Regions from separate parts of the Neorhizobium sp. P1_A6 genome, predicted to be linked through region 1. Evidence: predicted binding sites of a transcription regulator. Region 1 holds the regulator's gene; each other region holds the start of a gene.
The links. The regulator PhoB, encoded in region 1, activates phosphate uptake and scavenging genes when phosphate is short. The targets are predictions, from matches to a motif close to TGTCATNNANCTGTCAT.

Region 1 (3,511 bases):
GCCAGCAACGTTCAAAGGCGGAGAACGGGCATGAACTGGACAGACGAGCGTGTCGAGAAGCTCAAAAGATTGTGGTCGGAGGGCCTGAGTGCCAGCCAGATCGCAGCACAACTTGGTGGCGTAAGCCGAAATGCCGTGATCGGCAAGGTGCATCGTCTCAGCCTGCCGGGCCGGGCGAAAGCCGGCGGTACGGTTGCGACCGGCCGCGCATCGGCTGCCAAGCGCACGACATCGGCGCCACGGGCTCCGAACTATGCGTCGCGGGTCACGACCCGGACCGTTACCCGCGCCGTCGGCGCGACGATGGTCAAGGAAGAGATCGAGATCGAACCCTACCAGGAGATGGAATATCGTCCCGCCTCCAACGTGGTGGTGCCTATCTCCCGCCGCCTTGCATTGACGGAACTCACCGAGCGCACCTGCAAATGGCCGGTCGGCGACCCGCTCAAGGAAGACTTCCACTTCTGCGGCTGTGAATCCCCGGATGCATCGCCCTATTGCGGTTACCACGCAAAGCTCGCCTACCAGCCGGTCAACGAGCGCCGCAAGGTTGCCGCTCGGGTCTGAGCGGCGGCGCGACACGAGGGCGAAATCGAAGGCGGGCTCAAGGCCCGCTTTTTTTGTTGTGCATGGCAGATATGCCGGCCAAGCCTTGCTCCCGATCGGCATTGCGCCTATCTGAAGGTCAGCGAGGACGACCTCCCCCCATTCGGGCAGAAACTCCGGGACGGCCCGGAAAGCACCCCACGAGGTCATCATGCGCTCGACACGCGACCGTATCCGCCATGCCATCAGCTTCGAACTGATCGGGCTCGCTCTCATCACACCACTCGGCTCCTTCGCCTTCGGCATGCCGGCCGCCGATATCGGCGTGGTCGGCATCGGCAGCGCGACGATCGCCACCGGCTGGAACTATCTCTACAATCTCGGCTTCGACCACCTGATGCAGCGCTTTACCGGCGGCACGCAGAAAAACACCACCATACGCGTGGCGCATGCGGTGCTGTTCGAACTTGGACTGCTGATCGCGCTTCTGCCGCTGATCGCCTGGTATCTCGGCATCAGCCTCGTCCATGCGCTGACGATGGACGTGTCGTTCGCGGTCTTCTACGTGGTCTATGCCTTCGTGTTCAACTGGGCCTACGACCGGATCTTTCCGCTGCCGGAATGGCAGCGGCAGACCGAGGCGGCTTAAAGCCGCCTCTCAGGATTCCATTGAATAACCCGCGCCGCGGACGGTGCGGATGACATCCTGCATATTGGAGAAGTTGAGCGCCTTCCTGAGACGGCCGACATGCACGTCGACGGTGCGCTCGTCGACATAGATGTCGTGACCCCAAACGCCGTCCAGAAGCTGCGACCGCGAGAAAACGCGGCCAGGCGACGCCATCAGGAATTCCAGCAGGCGGAACTCGGTCGGGCCAAGGCGCACTTCGCGGCTCTTGCGGTGAACGCGATGAGTTTCCCGGTCGAGTTCGATATCGCCGCAACGGAGCACGCTGGAGAGCACTTCGGGACGGGCGCGGCGAAGCATCGCCTTGACGCGGGCCATCAGCTCCGGCGTCGAGAAAGGCTTCACCACATAGTCGTCGGCGCCGGTGGCGAGGCCGCGAACACGTTCGCTCTCCTCGCCGCGGGCCGTCAGCATGATGATCGGCAGGCGCTCGGTTTCCGGGCGCATGCGCAGCCGGCGGCAGAGTTCGATGCCTGAAACGCCGGGCAGCATCCAGTCCAGGATCAGAAGGTCGGGTACCCGCTCCTGAAGCCGAATTTCGGCTTCGTCGCCCCGCAAAACGGTATCGACCTCATAACCCTCGGCTTCCAGATTGTAGCGAAGAAGCACGCTCAGCGCTTCTTCGTCTTCTACGACAGCGATTTTCGGCAGCATTTTTGGCCTGCTCCGTCAGTTCTATTCGGTGATCGCGCCGAGCGTATTCGACGAGTCGTCCTTCGGACGATCGCCTTCCGGCTGGGCGCCCGTCGTCATGTAGTAGATGGTCTCGGCTATGTTGGTGGCGTGGTCGCCGATACGCTCGATGTTCTTGGCGCAGAACAGCAGATGCGTGCAGGTGGTGATATTGCGCGGATCCTCCATCATGTAGGTGAGGAGCTCGCGGAACAGCGAGGTGTACATCGCGTCGATTTCCTCGTCGCGGCTGCGGATCGCCTCGGCCTTTTCCGCCGAACGCGTCGAATAGACGTCGAGGACGTCCTTGAGCTGCACGAGGGCGAGATCGGAGAGATGCTCCAGGCCGCGGGCGAGCTTGCGTGGCACGCCGGTGCCCTGAACCGCGATGACGCGCTTGGCGGTGTTCTTGCCAAGGTCGCCGACGCGCTCCAGATCGGAGGCGATGCGCAGCGAACCGACGATCTCGCGAAGGTCGGCCGCAACCGGCTGGCGGCGGGCGATCGTGATAATCGCCTTGTCGCCGATCTCGCGCTCGGCGTGATCGAGGATCACGTCGTCGGAGATGACCTTCTGCGCGAGTGCGGCGTCGGAATTGACCAGCGCGCGCACGGCGTCCGAGCACATCTGCTCGGCGAGGCCGCCCATTTCGGAGATACGGCGGCTCAGGTATTTCAGTTCGTCGTCATAAGCCGACAGGATATGGGTCGATGCCATCTTCTAGTCCTCAAAATTGATTTTCAGGCGGCACAGTCGGCTGGATCAGCCGAAACGGCCCATGATGTAATCCTGGGTGCGCTGGTCGTCGGGATTGGTGAACATCTTGTCGGTGTCGTTCTCCTCGACGAGCTGGCCGAGATGGAACATGGCGGTGCGCTGCGAGACGCGGGCAGCCTGCTGCATCGAGTGCGTCACGATGACGATCGTGTAGTTGGCACGCAGTTCATGGATGAGTTCTTCGACCTTGGCGGTCGCGATCGGATCGAGAGCCGAGCAGGGTTCGTCCATGAGGATGACTTCCGGCGATACGGCGATCGCGCGGGCGATGCACAGACGCTGCTGCTGACCGCCGGAGAGGCCGGTGCCGGATTCATGCAGGCGATCCTTGACTTCGGTCCAGAGGCCGGCGCGCTGCAGGCTCGCCTCGACGATCTGATCCATGTCGGCCTTGTTCTTGGAAAGACCGTGGATGCGCGGACCGTAGGAAATGTTCTCGTAGATGGTCTTCGGGAACGGATTCGGCTTCTGGAAAACCATGCCGACGCGGGCGCGAAGTTCCACGACGTCGATGTTATTGTCGTAGATATCGTCCGTGTCGAGGGTGATCTTGCCGGTGACGCGGCAATTCTCGATCGTGTCGTTCATGCGGTTGAGGCAGCGCAGGAAGGTGGACTTGCCGCAACCGGAAGGACCGATGAGAGCCGTCACAGTGTTTTCGCGGACGTTGAGGTTCACGTCGAAAAGCGCACGCTTTTCGCCGTAATAAACCGAAACGTCCTTACCGATCATCTTGTGGGAAGCATCGCTCATCTTCTGGTCCAGCGCCTTTTCTACTGCCGATTCTGACATCATATTCACTGTCATACTCCTTCTACCAGCGCCGCT
Region 2 (3,511 bases), on a different contig from region 1:
GAGGTAATATTTGCGGGTGATATCGTAGATATGGCGCTGATACCGATACATCCGGTCCATGCGTTCGGCGTGGCCATTGGACAGGGGGCTGTTCGCCATATCCGTCGCCATCAGGTTTTTTTCAGGTAGATGTGGAAACCGCCGTAGATCGCCGAGCGATCCTCGAGGTTGAGCTCGCTGGAGCGCTCTTCCATATAGGACCACTGGTCGAACAGCGCCGGCGAGAGGCGACCGTCGAGCACGCTCTTTTCGGCGGCGGTGCGGAAGATCACGCGGGCGCCGGGCGCGGCCGTGCGGCTGATTTCCGACCAGACGTCGTTCAATTGCTCGTCGTTCATCCAATCCTGCGCGTCGAGCAGGACGTAACGATCGACCGAGCCGGCAGCCTTCTGCGCCAGCAGTTCGGTGAAGCTCGCATGATGAACTGTCACGCGCTCGGCGTTGTCGCGGATGGCGCGGTAGTTTTCCGCCTTCAGGTAGGTCGGCAGCGTGCCTTCCTCGGGCTTCGGATAACGGCGCGCGAAAGCCTGCCAGGCGAAATAGTTGTCGCGCAGCGGAAAGTGGCAGGCGAGTTTTTCGAGGCGCTGGCGCAGGACCGGTGCGATCGAGCCGTCGGAGGCGAGGCTCGCCAGTTCGTCATATTGCTGCGGCGGAATGCCGAGGCCGAACAGCGAGCTCTTGCGGCTCGTGATCCAGCGGATCAGCGGCTTGTCGAACAGCGGAGCGATGCGGTCGTCGAAGAACTGGCGCTGTTCGCGCAACGATTTGGCTTCTGCCATTTGGGTGAGGTCGATGCCATGCAGGCGGGCGATCAGGTGGCCGGCGCCGATGAAACGGCCGAGCAGGCCGGTCTTATAGATATTGCGGTCGAACACCTCGATCCGGCGGCGGCCGGCAATCGAGCGCTTGTCCCAATAGGCACGGGTCGCCGCATCGAGGTTAGGGGCAATGAAGGTGTCGTAGCTCTTGCTGTTGGTGCGGATGCCGTCCATGCCGAAATGGCGCACGATATCGCCGTGGCCGGGCAGGTGGCGAAAGGCGGCGAGCTTCAGGCGGTTCAGCGCGACGTGATGGGGGTTCAAATCGACAACATCGATCTTCTTCGGTGAGCGGGAGAGATAGGCGAGCATGTTGCAACCGCCGGAGCCGATGGTGACGATCGAATGCTCTTCGGAAAGCTCCATGGCAGTCATGTCGACTTCCGGGTCTTCCCAAATCTGCGGATAGACGAGACCGGAGAACAGGAGGCCGAAAAGCCTTTCTGAAAAACCCTGCCGAGACAGAGCTTTATGCTGCAGAAGTGCGTCCTTGAGCTTCTGGTTTTTCCGAAAACCGGCTTCCTGTGCAATATCCACCATGGTCGAGTCCCGCCTTGTTCAGAGTTTCAGGGCGTGTAAACCCGTCATGCTACAGATTGATGACGAGGCCTGTGTCCAGTCCCGCAATAGCCCCGGGCGCGGCTGATCGCCTCTTCCTTGGGCCTGAGAATCCTGATTGCATGGGCCGTCCAATGGGAGGCAGACATGCGGTTCTTGATCCGGTCTTTGATAATCCTTATCGGCGTCATATTCGTCGGCCTGATCGGGCTTGGGATCTGGCTCTATACCTCGCCTCCGGAACTGCTGAGGGTCGGCAGCGGCTATTCGGCCAAGATGGTCTGCTCGAACGTCTTCCTTGCCGGACGCGACAGCGACGAGGTTCTGGCGGTCGATGTCCAGGCTCCCGGCCATCCGCTTCTGAGATTGATGCGGGTTTCCGTCAATCGAACGGAAAAGCGGGTTCATGCGGCGCTGCTTGGCATTTTCGCCGGCAATGACGCGGTCTATCGCGAAGGGCTCGGCTGCACCGTTACGCCTGACGGCGCAGCCGCGCAAGCTGTCAGTATTCCAATGCCTGCCGTAACGTCAGCCGATTCGTCCGCGCTTTGGCCGGAAGGCGGAAAAGTGGAACCCGATCCGTCGGTTGTGCGGCTCCTCTCAGATGCGAATCTTGTCGGGCCTGGCATGCGGGCGGTGGTGGTGGTCAAGCAGGGGCGGATCGTCGCCGAGATTTACTCTAGCGGTTTTTCAAAGGATACGCCGCTGCTCGGCTGGTCGATGGCCAAGACCGTCAACGCCGCGATCCTCGGCACGCTGATCCGCGACGGAAAGCTCTCGCTGGACGACAAGGGACTGTTTCCCCAATGGCAGGGCAACCAGCGCGGCGATATCCGGATTGCAGACCTCGCCGCCATGGAAAGTGGGCTTGCCTTCAACGAGGATTACGGCGCGGTCGCCGACGTGACGCGCATGCTCTATCTCGAGCCGGACATGGCAGGTTTTGCCGCCGACCAGCCGCTCGAGGCCGATCCCGGTTCGCGGTTCAGCTACTCCTCCGGCACCGCTGTATTGCTTTCGAGGATCTGGATGGAAAAGGTCGGCGACGGAACCGCGGCGCTCGCCTATCCCCGCACCGCCCTGTTTGGTCCGCTGGGCATGACAAGCGCCGTGATTGAACCCGACGCGGCCGGCACGCTCGTCGGCAGTTCCTATATGTATGCGACGGCGCGGGACTGGGCTCGTATGGGGCTGCTGCTTGCGCGAGACGGCGTCTGGAACGGCAGGCGGATCCTACCGGACGGTTTTGTCGCGCTGATGCACCAGGCCAACGCCACGTCGAACGGCCGTTATTCGAAGATGCAGACCTGGCTGCCGAGCAAGAACAATCCGGACATGCCGGCGGATGCTTTTTTCATCCAGGGGCATGATGGGCAGACCATCACGGTCATCCCGTCGCTCGATCTGGTGGTGGTAAGGCTTGGGCTGACGCCGAGCCGGAACCGCTACGACCCGACCCGGCTTGTCGCCGAGGTGGTGAAAACAACAACGGCGCCCTGAGGCGCCGCGAGCATACCGTCCAAATATTTTTCGGGCCTGGCTTACTTTTCCAGGACGTCCAGCATGTCCTTGCGCTTGGCATCATAATAATAACCGCGCGCATAAAGCTTGATGGCATTGTCGTTTTTGTTGTCGGCAACCAGCCAGGCGCCGCGCAGGTACTTGATCGCGTATTTGAGGTTGGTCTCGGCATCGAGCAGGCCGGCCGGCGGGCCTTCGTAACCCATCGACTTGGCGGTCGAATACTTGATCTGCATGAGGCCCCAATAGCCGTTCTTGTGATAGGCCTTGGGATCATATTTGCTTTCCCGATGCACGACGCGGTGCACCAGCGATTCCGGCACGCCGTACATGCCGGCATAACGCTTGATGAGCTTGCTCAATTCCGGCGGCGCATCGGACGCCGTGGTCGGCATAGGCTCGCCCGGAGCCGGCGGGAATTCCATGGCGGACAATGCGGCGATCGCTCTCGGCTGCGCTGCATAGGCAAGCGTCGCAGTGTCCGGGCGAGGGATCGGGACGACGGTCTGCAGTGCGACCATATCAGGCGTAAGTTCGGGTTCGTCGAGCGCGATTGCCGAGGCTGCGGCCGGCTGGATCCGGCCTTCGGTGACGGCAGGCGCGATCGGCGGCGA
Region 3 (3,511 bases), on a different contig from region 1:
TCGTAGTGGTCCGGGCCGTTGGTGGCGGCAAGGAAGAGCCGGCGCGAAACGTCGATCTTGTCCGGATAACCGTCGCCGTTTTCGTCCTTGTAGTTGGGGAAGCCGGCTTCGGCATAGGTGCCGACCTTTTCGCGCATCTCGGTGCCCGGCTTGTCGTCGTCAACCGTGCCGATGATCGAAACGCCATGGGTGTGGTCGCCGGTGACGACGATCAGCGTGTCGGGATGGGTCTTCTGGAATTCGCGGGCAACCGCGATCGCCTGGTCGAATTCGATGGTTTCGATGACGGCACGGTCCCAGTCGAGCGGATGGGACATCTTGTCGATCGAGGATCCTTCGACCATCAGGAAGAAACCATCCTGATCCTTAGAGAGACGATCGAGGGCTACCTTGGTCATGGCGACCAGACCCGGCTGGTTCGGATACTTCTCGACGGTGCCCTTCTTCAGGAACTCGCGGTCAAGCGTGACGTCCATGTTGCCAGGATGGAAGAGGCCGAGCAGCAACCCATTGGCGTTTGCGCCGGCTGCAAGTTCGTTCTTGTCGGTGGCCAGCGTGTAGCCGGCATCCTTGAAGAGCTTGACATAATCCTTGTCGTCCTTGCGCTTCGAGCCGGCAGTCGCCTGCGGCAGGAAATACGCAGAACCGCCGCCAAGCAGGACGTCCGGCTTGACGCCTAGCAGCATGCCGACGACATCGGCCTTGTCGTTGCGGTTACGGGTGTGGGAGACGACGGCGGCAGGCGTCGCGTCCTCGATTTCGGAGGTGGCGACGATACCGATCGACTTGCCGGTCTGGCGGCGAAGTGCTTCAGCAATCGTTTCGACCTTGGGGTCGTCCAGCGAGTCCGGCGTGCGGTCGGCATAAACGCCGATCGCGTTCACGGCGGTCTTGTGACCGGTCATGTAGGCCGACATCGTGTTGGCCGAGTCGGTGTCGACAGCGTTGGTCGCCGAGGTGCCGACGAAGGCCATATGGTCGAGGTCGTCCATGGCGAGACGGCCGTTGGCCTTGCCTTCGGTCATGCCCTTGGACATGATGCGGGCAGCTGTGCGATGCGCGACCGAAAGGCCATCGCCGAGCATGAAGATGATATTCTTGGCCTTCGGGGCAGAACCCGTGCCGTAGACATTCCAGGTGACGGTCTTCGTCTCGGAACCGGCCGAAATCTCGACCTTGTAATCGCCGGCGGTGGCGATGGTCAGGCCGCGCAGGATGACGGCAGAACCGAGGATCTTGTCCTTGTTCTTTTCTTCCGCGACGAACTGGACTTCCTTGCCGAGAACAGTCTTGTAATCCTGGCCGTTGACGGTGATCTTGACGTCTTCCGGCTTTACGACGGAGTTGAACTCGACCTTGAAATCGAAGGGGGAGCCGCTGAGGATCGTGGCGCGATCCAGCGGATAAACGGTGGCAGCCTGGGCGGCGCCGGCGAGCGCGGTCGAAACGACCAGAGCGGCAAAAATCTTGCGCATAGTAACCTCACGAAAAGTTCAAAGGGAAGGCGAGGTTTCGTATATCGGCGGTGCGTGACACCTACGTGACGCCAATCACAGATCGCGGCACCTCGGCTGTCGTAAGGCAAAAAGCAATGTTTTGAAGGAAATCCTGCTCCAAAAACGGAAAAAGCCTGGCGCGGGAGGAGGGTGCGCCAGGCTTTAAACTTGATCAACAACTGGGAGGAGGAGGATGTTGTCGATCCGTATCAGGCAACACTGGGAGGAGGAGTGCGTCGCCCGATGCCCAAAGATATAGGCTAATCGTTTAAGCAGGCCAAGCCACTTGGTTGCAATGCAGCAATGCATTAGCTGCAAGGCTGAGCTAATGCCCGCGCAGAATTCGGTCGCGTAATGAAACACATTTGACCGCTGGCGGTGCGGCCTTCCCAAGATCACCCATATCCCTGACGAAAAACGTGGTTTATAGCGAATCTTTGCAGACAGGCAGACGGAGACGGACATGGCAGAGATCAGGTATCATGAAGGCGATATTCCGGCAGTCGCTGCAGCCCGATATACCGGGGCGATCGCCATCGATACGGAAACGCTCGGCCTCGTGCCCCGTCGTGACCGGCTTTGCGTCGTGCAGCTTTCGCCGGGCGACGGTTCGGCAGACGTGATCCGCATCGCGGCCGGGCAGAACGAAGCTCCCAATCTCGTCGCCATGCTCGCCGATCCGTCGCGCCAGAAGATCTTCCATTACGGCCGCTTCGACATCGCCGTGCTCTTCCATACGTTCGGCGTGACCACGACGCCGGTGTTCTGCACCAAGATCGCCTCGCGGCTGACCCGCACCTACACGGACCGGCACGGGCTCAAGGACAATCTCAAGGAAATGCTCGACGTCGACGTTTCCAAGGCGCAGCAGCAATCCGACTGGGCAGCGGAGGTGCTTTCGCCGGCGCAACTCGAATATGCGGCCTCCGACGTGCTCCACCTGCATGCGCTGCGCGACAAGCTGACCTACCGCCTGGTGCGCGACAAGCGCGCCGAACTGGCCCAGGCCTGTTTCGAATTCCTGCCGACGCGGGCGAAGCTGGACCTGCTGGGCTGGGAAGAAGCCGATATCTTCGCCCATAGCTGATAGGCAACGAAGCCGCGGCCGCTTAAATAGATAAAGGGTGACATAGGTTCTAGCCACCCGGTAACGTCTCGTTAACCCTTCAAATCTAGTTTTGCTTGGCGGTGCACCTTTCGACGAGACCGGATTTCGGGCCATGTTGCTTCCTACCCAGCAGACTTATGGGCTTGCCGCGACCAACATGATGCAGTCGATGCTCGACAGCATCGAGGAACAGCGCAAGAAAGACGAAGAGCAGCGGACCGGCAAGAAGAGCGATCCGGTTGTCGAAGCACGGATCAGCGCCAGCGAAGACGCCCGGCGCGCCCGCGACAAGATCGCCTCCGCCCTTTTCAGCGTCAACAAAACCGATCCCAACGAATTGAAGATCGAGCTCGTCGACCGTCTGGCGACCAAGCTCGGCATCGATACCGACGAGGCGCGCTCCTCCTACAAGCTCGGGAAAGCGCTGGAAGATGCGCTGAAGGAGATGATGCCGGACGAGGTCGGCAAACTCGCCGAAGACCTCGGCCTCGACGACATCGGCGTCTCCATGGACACGCTGCTGGCGGCGATCAAGAACCCTTATGGCGACGACAACCAGCGCTTGATGGACGGCCTCAACCGCAAGGCCAATGGCGGCAAGCTCGACACGGAAGTCGAGCGCGTCGTGCAGCGGCTCGAAGACGTCGCCGATCCGAAGACGCTCGAAGAACTGAAGCTCGGTCCGCAGGGCTACGATCCGACCCGTGTCGAAGATGCCGAGACGCGCGCCGAGCGCCAGGACGACATCGCGGCGGCGGAGGTCGGCAAGAAGCTCGAGGACGTTCAGAAGGTTCAGGACGTCATCGAGAAGACGAATGACAAGGCGACAGCCGCGCCGGCTGCCGATGGCACCGGCGATACGCCGGCCATCGGCGACACCGCACTGTTGGCCCTCTTCGCCGCGGCG
Region 4 (3,511 bases), on a different contig from region 1:
TAGACGATCACCGAGACAAAACGGTCGAAATGGTCGATGCGCGGCAGGACCCGGACGCGCGGACGCTCGCTCAATGCCATGATCTGCTCGCAGAAGCGGGCGAGCAGATCGACATCGATCTGGAAAAGGTCGTCGCGCGGATAGGATTCGAGCGTGTTTTCCAGCATTCGGCCGGAATGGCTGTCGGGGTCGAAGCCGAACTGCTCTTCGACCCGGCCGGTCTTGGCGCGCAGGAGAGGGATGTCGCGGACGGAGTGAGTATAGGCGGTTGCCGTAAAAAGGCCGACGACACGAAGTTCGCCGACAACTTCGCCCTGTTCGTCGAAGCGCTTGACGCCGACATAATCCATATAGGCGCGGCGGTGCACCACGGATTTCACGTTCGCCTTGGTGACGATCAGGAAATCGGGCCCGTCGAGGAATTCCAGAATTTCCGGCGTCGTCGTCACCGCGTCCTTGCCCTGGCGCAGCACCAGAACATCCGGATCGGAGAGGATGCCGAGACCGCGGCCCTTGCCGCGTTCGACCTTGGCCTCAGTGCCCTTGCCGGAATAGACATATTCGCGCATGCCAAGGAAGGTGAAGTTGTCGTCGCGCAGCCAGTCCAGGAAGGCGAGCGCCTCGTCGCGGTCGGCCTTGCGGCGGCTCGTCGAGTTGTTGAGCTGCTTGGCGGCGCCGTCGAGGACTTCCAGCATGGAGCCCCAGTCGGTGATCGACAGATGCACCTGGTCGAGGATGTAACGAATACGCTCGGTGAGCGAAGCCGCCTGTGCCTCGTTGAGCGGCGACAGATGGATCTGGATGAGGCTCACATGATGAGCCGGGTTACCGGGCTGTTCGTTGGAGCGGAGCACCGGTTCCTTGCCGGGCTCCACGACCAGGATCGGATGGACGGCCATGGTGAGGTCGCGGTGGGTGGCGGTCACTTCGCCCATGACCGAGTCGAACAGGAAGGGCATGTTGCGATCGACGACGGTCAGCACCGAGACCGGAATTCCGTCCGGCGCGACGCCGGCGATCGGCTCGACCGTGATGTCTGCCCGAATCCGGGTCCAGGCCATCAGCCGCTCGGCTGCATGATTGGCGGAAAGCGCCAGCATTTCCGGCGTATAGCTTTCGAGGTCGTCAGTGCTGGCCCGGGCGAACAGGATGAGCGGGTCGAGATGCGGCCCCTTGCTCGCAGCAACGATCTTGCGTGCGCTTTCGATCTGTTTTTCCCGTTTCGGATTCTGCCTGACGGCCATGTCCCTCTCCCCTTTTCCGTGCCCGCACGGAATAAATTAGCTTTGTGTCATCACGCGGCAACGTGGCTGATCCATGTCAAGCGACACTACACGTTTCATTCTTCCGTGAAGCCTTGTTGACATGCGGCGGCGAAGAAACGATCAACAGGGCCATCGTAGCCGGAAACCGATCTCATGCAGGATACCAGCAGTGCCGTCCTCGTCATCTCCAGCCATGTCGTGCGCGGCTCGGTCGGCAATCGTGCCGCCGTCTTCGCGCTCGAGACGCTGGGGTTCCCCGTCTGGGCAATGCCGACCGTCGTCCTCCCCTGGCATCCCGGTCACGGACCTTCCACGCGGCTGACCTTTCCCGAATCAGATTTCGACAAGGCTATAGACGATCTTATTCGCGCGCCATGGCTCGGAGAAGTGAAGGCGGTGCTGACCGGTTATTTCGGCAACGCCGCCCAGCCGCGTTCGGTGGCGCGGCTGATAAGGGCGCTGAAGGAGAAAAACCCGGACCTTCTCTATGTCTGCGATCCCGTCATGGGCGATCTCGGCGGTCTCTATATCCCGCAGCCGACGGCAGAGGCGATCCGCGACGAACTCATTCCGCTGGCAACGATCGCCACCCCGAACCGTTACGAACTCGCCTGGCTTTCCGGCGCGCCGCTTGAAACCAACAACGATATCATGGATGCCGCAATCGCGCTCGGGCCGCCGCGCATCCTGGTGACTTCGGCCGTGCCGATGATGGCGGGCGGTACCGGCAATCTTTACCTGACGGGCAAACACGCGCTGCTTGCCGAACACCGGCTGATAGACAATCCGCCAAACGGGTTGGGGGACCTGTTGGGAGCCCTGTTCCTGGGGCGGATCCTTGCCGGCATGGACGAGGAAAAGGCGCTGCAGCTGGCTACCGCGAGCGTTTTCGAGGTCTTGGCGCGCACAGCCAAGCGCGGCGGCGACGAGCTGACACTGGAGACCGACGCGTCCAGCCTCTCCACTCCCATGGCGATGGTCCAGATGCGCCGGCTCGTGCATCCGTTGCAGCGCACCAAGCGGTAACCGGCATCGGAAGTTCGCAGATGCACAATGGCCGTTGATCTTCGCTCGGCGGCGCTATAATCGTTGTTCCATGACGGATTTTCCAGCCAAACTTCTGGCGGGCTACCGCAACTTCATGAGCGGGCGCTATAGCGATGAACGCGAGCGCTACCGCGTGTTGGCGGAGACCGGGCAGAACCCCCACACCCTTCTCATCGCTTGTTGCGATTCCCGTGCCGCACCGGAAACCATTTTCGACTGCGGTCCGGGCGAACTCTTCGTCGTCCGCAACGTCGCCAACATGGTCCCGCCTTTTGAACCGGATGGCCAGTTCCATGCCACTTCGGCGGCGTTGGAATATGCGGTCGAGGTTTTGGAGATCGACAATATCGTGGTGATGGGTCACGGCCGTTGCGGCGGTATCCGAGCGGCACTGGATCCGAGCATGTCGCCGCTTTCTCCCGGCGATTTCATCGGCCGCTGGATGGCGCTGGTCAAACCGGCCGCCGAACAGATCCAGAGCAACGAGTTCATGACCCAGGCCGAGCGGCAGACAGCGCTGGAACGGGTGTCGATCCGCAATTCGATCGCCAACCTGGAGACGTTCCCGTTCGTCAAAAAACGTGGAGAGAAAGGCGAACTCAGCGTTCACGGCGCCTGGTTCGATATCTCGAGCGGCGAATTGTGGATTATGGACAGCAAGGGCGACTTCGTCCGTCCGGACCTTACCGAACTGCCCGTCCAGGCCGAACAAGCGTCGGCCTGAATTTTTCAGGTGAAGCGAAACTTCACTGCCGGCGGGCTTATTGGCCGTCGATCTGTGCGCCCATATAGGCGATCGCCTGCTGATAGACGGTTGCGGCGTTCCAGCCCTGGATAGCAACGAAGTTCGGCTGGCCCGGCTGGTAACCGGCACCGGCTCTCCAGCCATGTCCTTTTAGGAAGTTGGCGGTCGAGGCAAGCGCATCGGCACGCGAACGGACCATGTCGATATGGCCGTCGCCGTCGCCGTCGGCTCCGTAGCGGACAACGTTCAGCGGCAGGAACTGGGTCTGGCCGATTTCGCCGTGGGCAGCGCCACGGGCGGTGACGCTCAGATCACCTCGGCCGACCAGCTCAAGCGCAGCATAAAGCTGTTCGGTGAAATAGGCGGAGCGGCGGCAATCGTAAGCGAGCGTCGCGACAGCGGAAAGCGTATGCTGATCACCCATGAAGCTGCCGAAGCCGGTTTCCATGCCCCA

Region 2: a site for PhoB is predicted at 1,407-1,423, ahead of AC1D3C_RS09860 (BtaA family protein). Genes of this name have one in related genera too.
Region 3: a site for PhoB is predicted at 1,530-1,546, ahead of AC1D3C_RS20040 (alkaline phosphatase). Genes of this name have one in related genera too.
Region 4: a site for PhoB is predicted at 1,350-1,366, ahead of AC1D3C_RS23170 (NAD-glutamate dehydrogenase). Genes of this name have one in related genera too.

The regions. Positions count from the first base shown of each region.
Region 1 is NZ_JBFTZM010000009.1:193,548-197,058, reverse strand. Features, by position in the region: gene AC1D3C_RS19335 (GcrA family cell cycle regulator) at 31-567, shown strand; gene AC1D3C_RS19330 (PACE efflux transporter) at 758-1,195, shown strand; gene phoB (phosphate regulon transcriptional regulator PhoB) at 1,205-1,888, opposite strand; gene phoU (phosphate signaling complex protein PhoU) at 1,910-2,623, opposite strand; gene pstB (phosphate ABC transporter ATP-binding protein PstB) at 2,669-3,484, opposite strand; gene pstA (phosphate ABC transporter permease PstA) at 3,498-3,511, opposite strand, start outside.
Region 2 is NZ_JBFTZM010000004.1:77,159-80,669, reverse strand. Features, by position in the region: gene AC1D3C_RS09865 (class I SAM-dependent methyltransferase) at 1-111, opposite strand, end outside; gene AC1D3C_RS09860 (BtaA family protein) at 111-1,358, opposite strand; gene AC1D3C_RS09855 (serine hydrolase domain-containing protein) at 1,524-2,876, shown strand; gene AC1D3C_RS09850 (transglycosylase SLT domain-containing protein) at 2,918-3,511, opposite strand, start outside.
Region 3 is NZ_JBFTZM010000010.1:75,891-79,401, reverse strand. Features, by position in the region: gene AC1D3C_RS20040 (alkaline phosphatase) at 1-1,475, opposite strand, end outside; gene AC1D3C_RS20035 (ribonuclease D) at 1,960-2,583, shown strand; gene AC1D3C_RS20030 (hypothetical protein) at 2,717-3,511, shown strand, end outside.
Region 4 is NZ_JBFTZM010000013.1:46,000-49,510, forward strand. Features, by position in the region: gene AC1D3C_RS23170 (NAD-glutamate dehydrogenase) at 1-1,244, opposite strand, end outside; gene pdxY (pyridoxal kinase PdxY) at 1,419-2,291, shown strand; gene AC1D3C_RS23180 (carbonic anhydrase) at 2,362-3,036, shown strand; gene AC1D3C_RS23185 (lytic murein transglycosylase) at 3,074-3,511, opposite strand, start outside.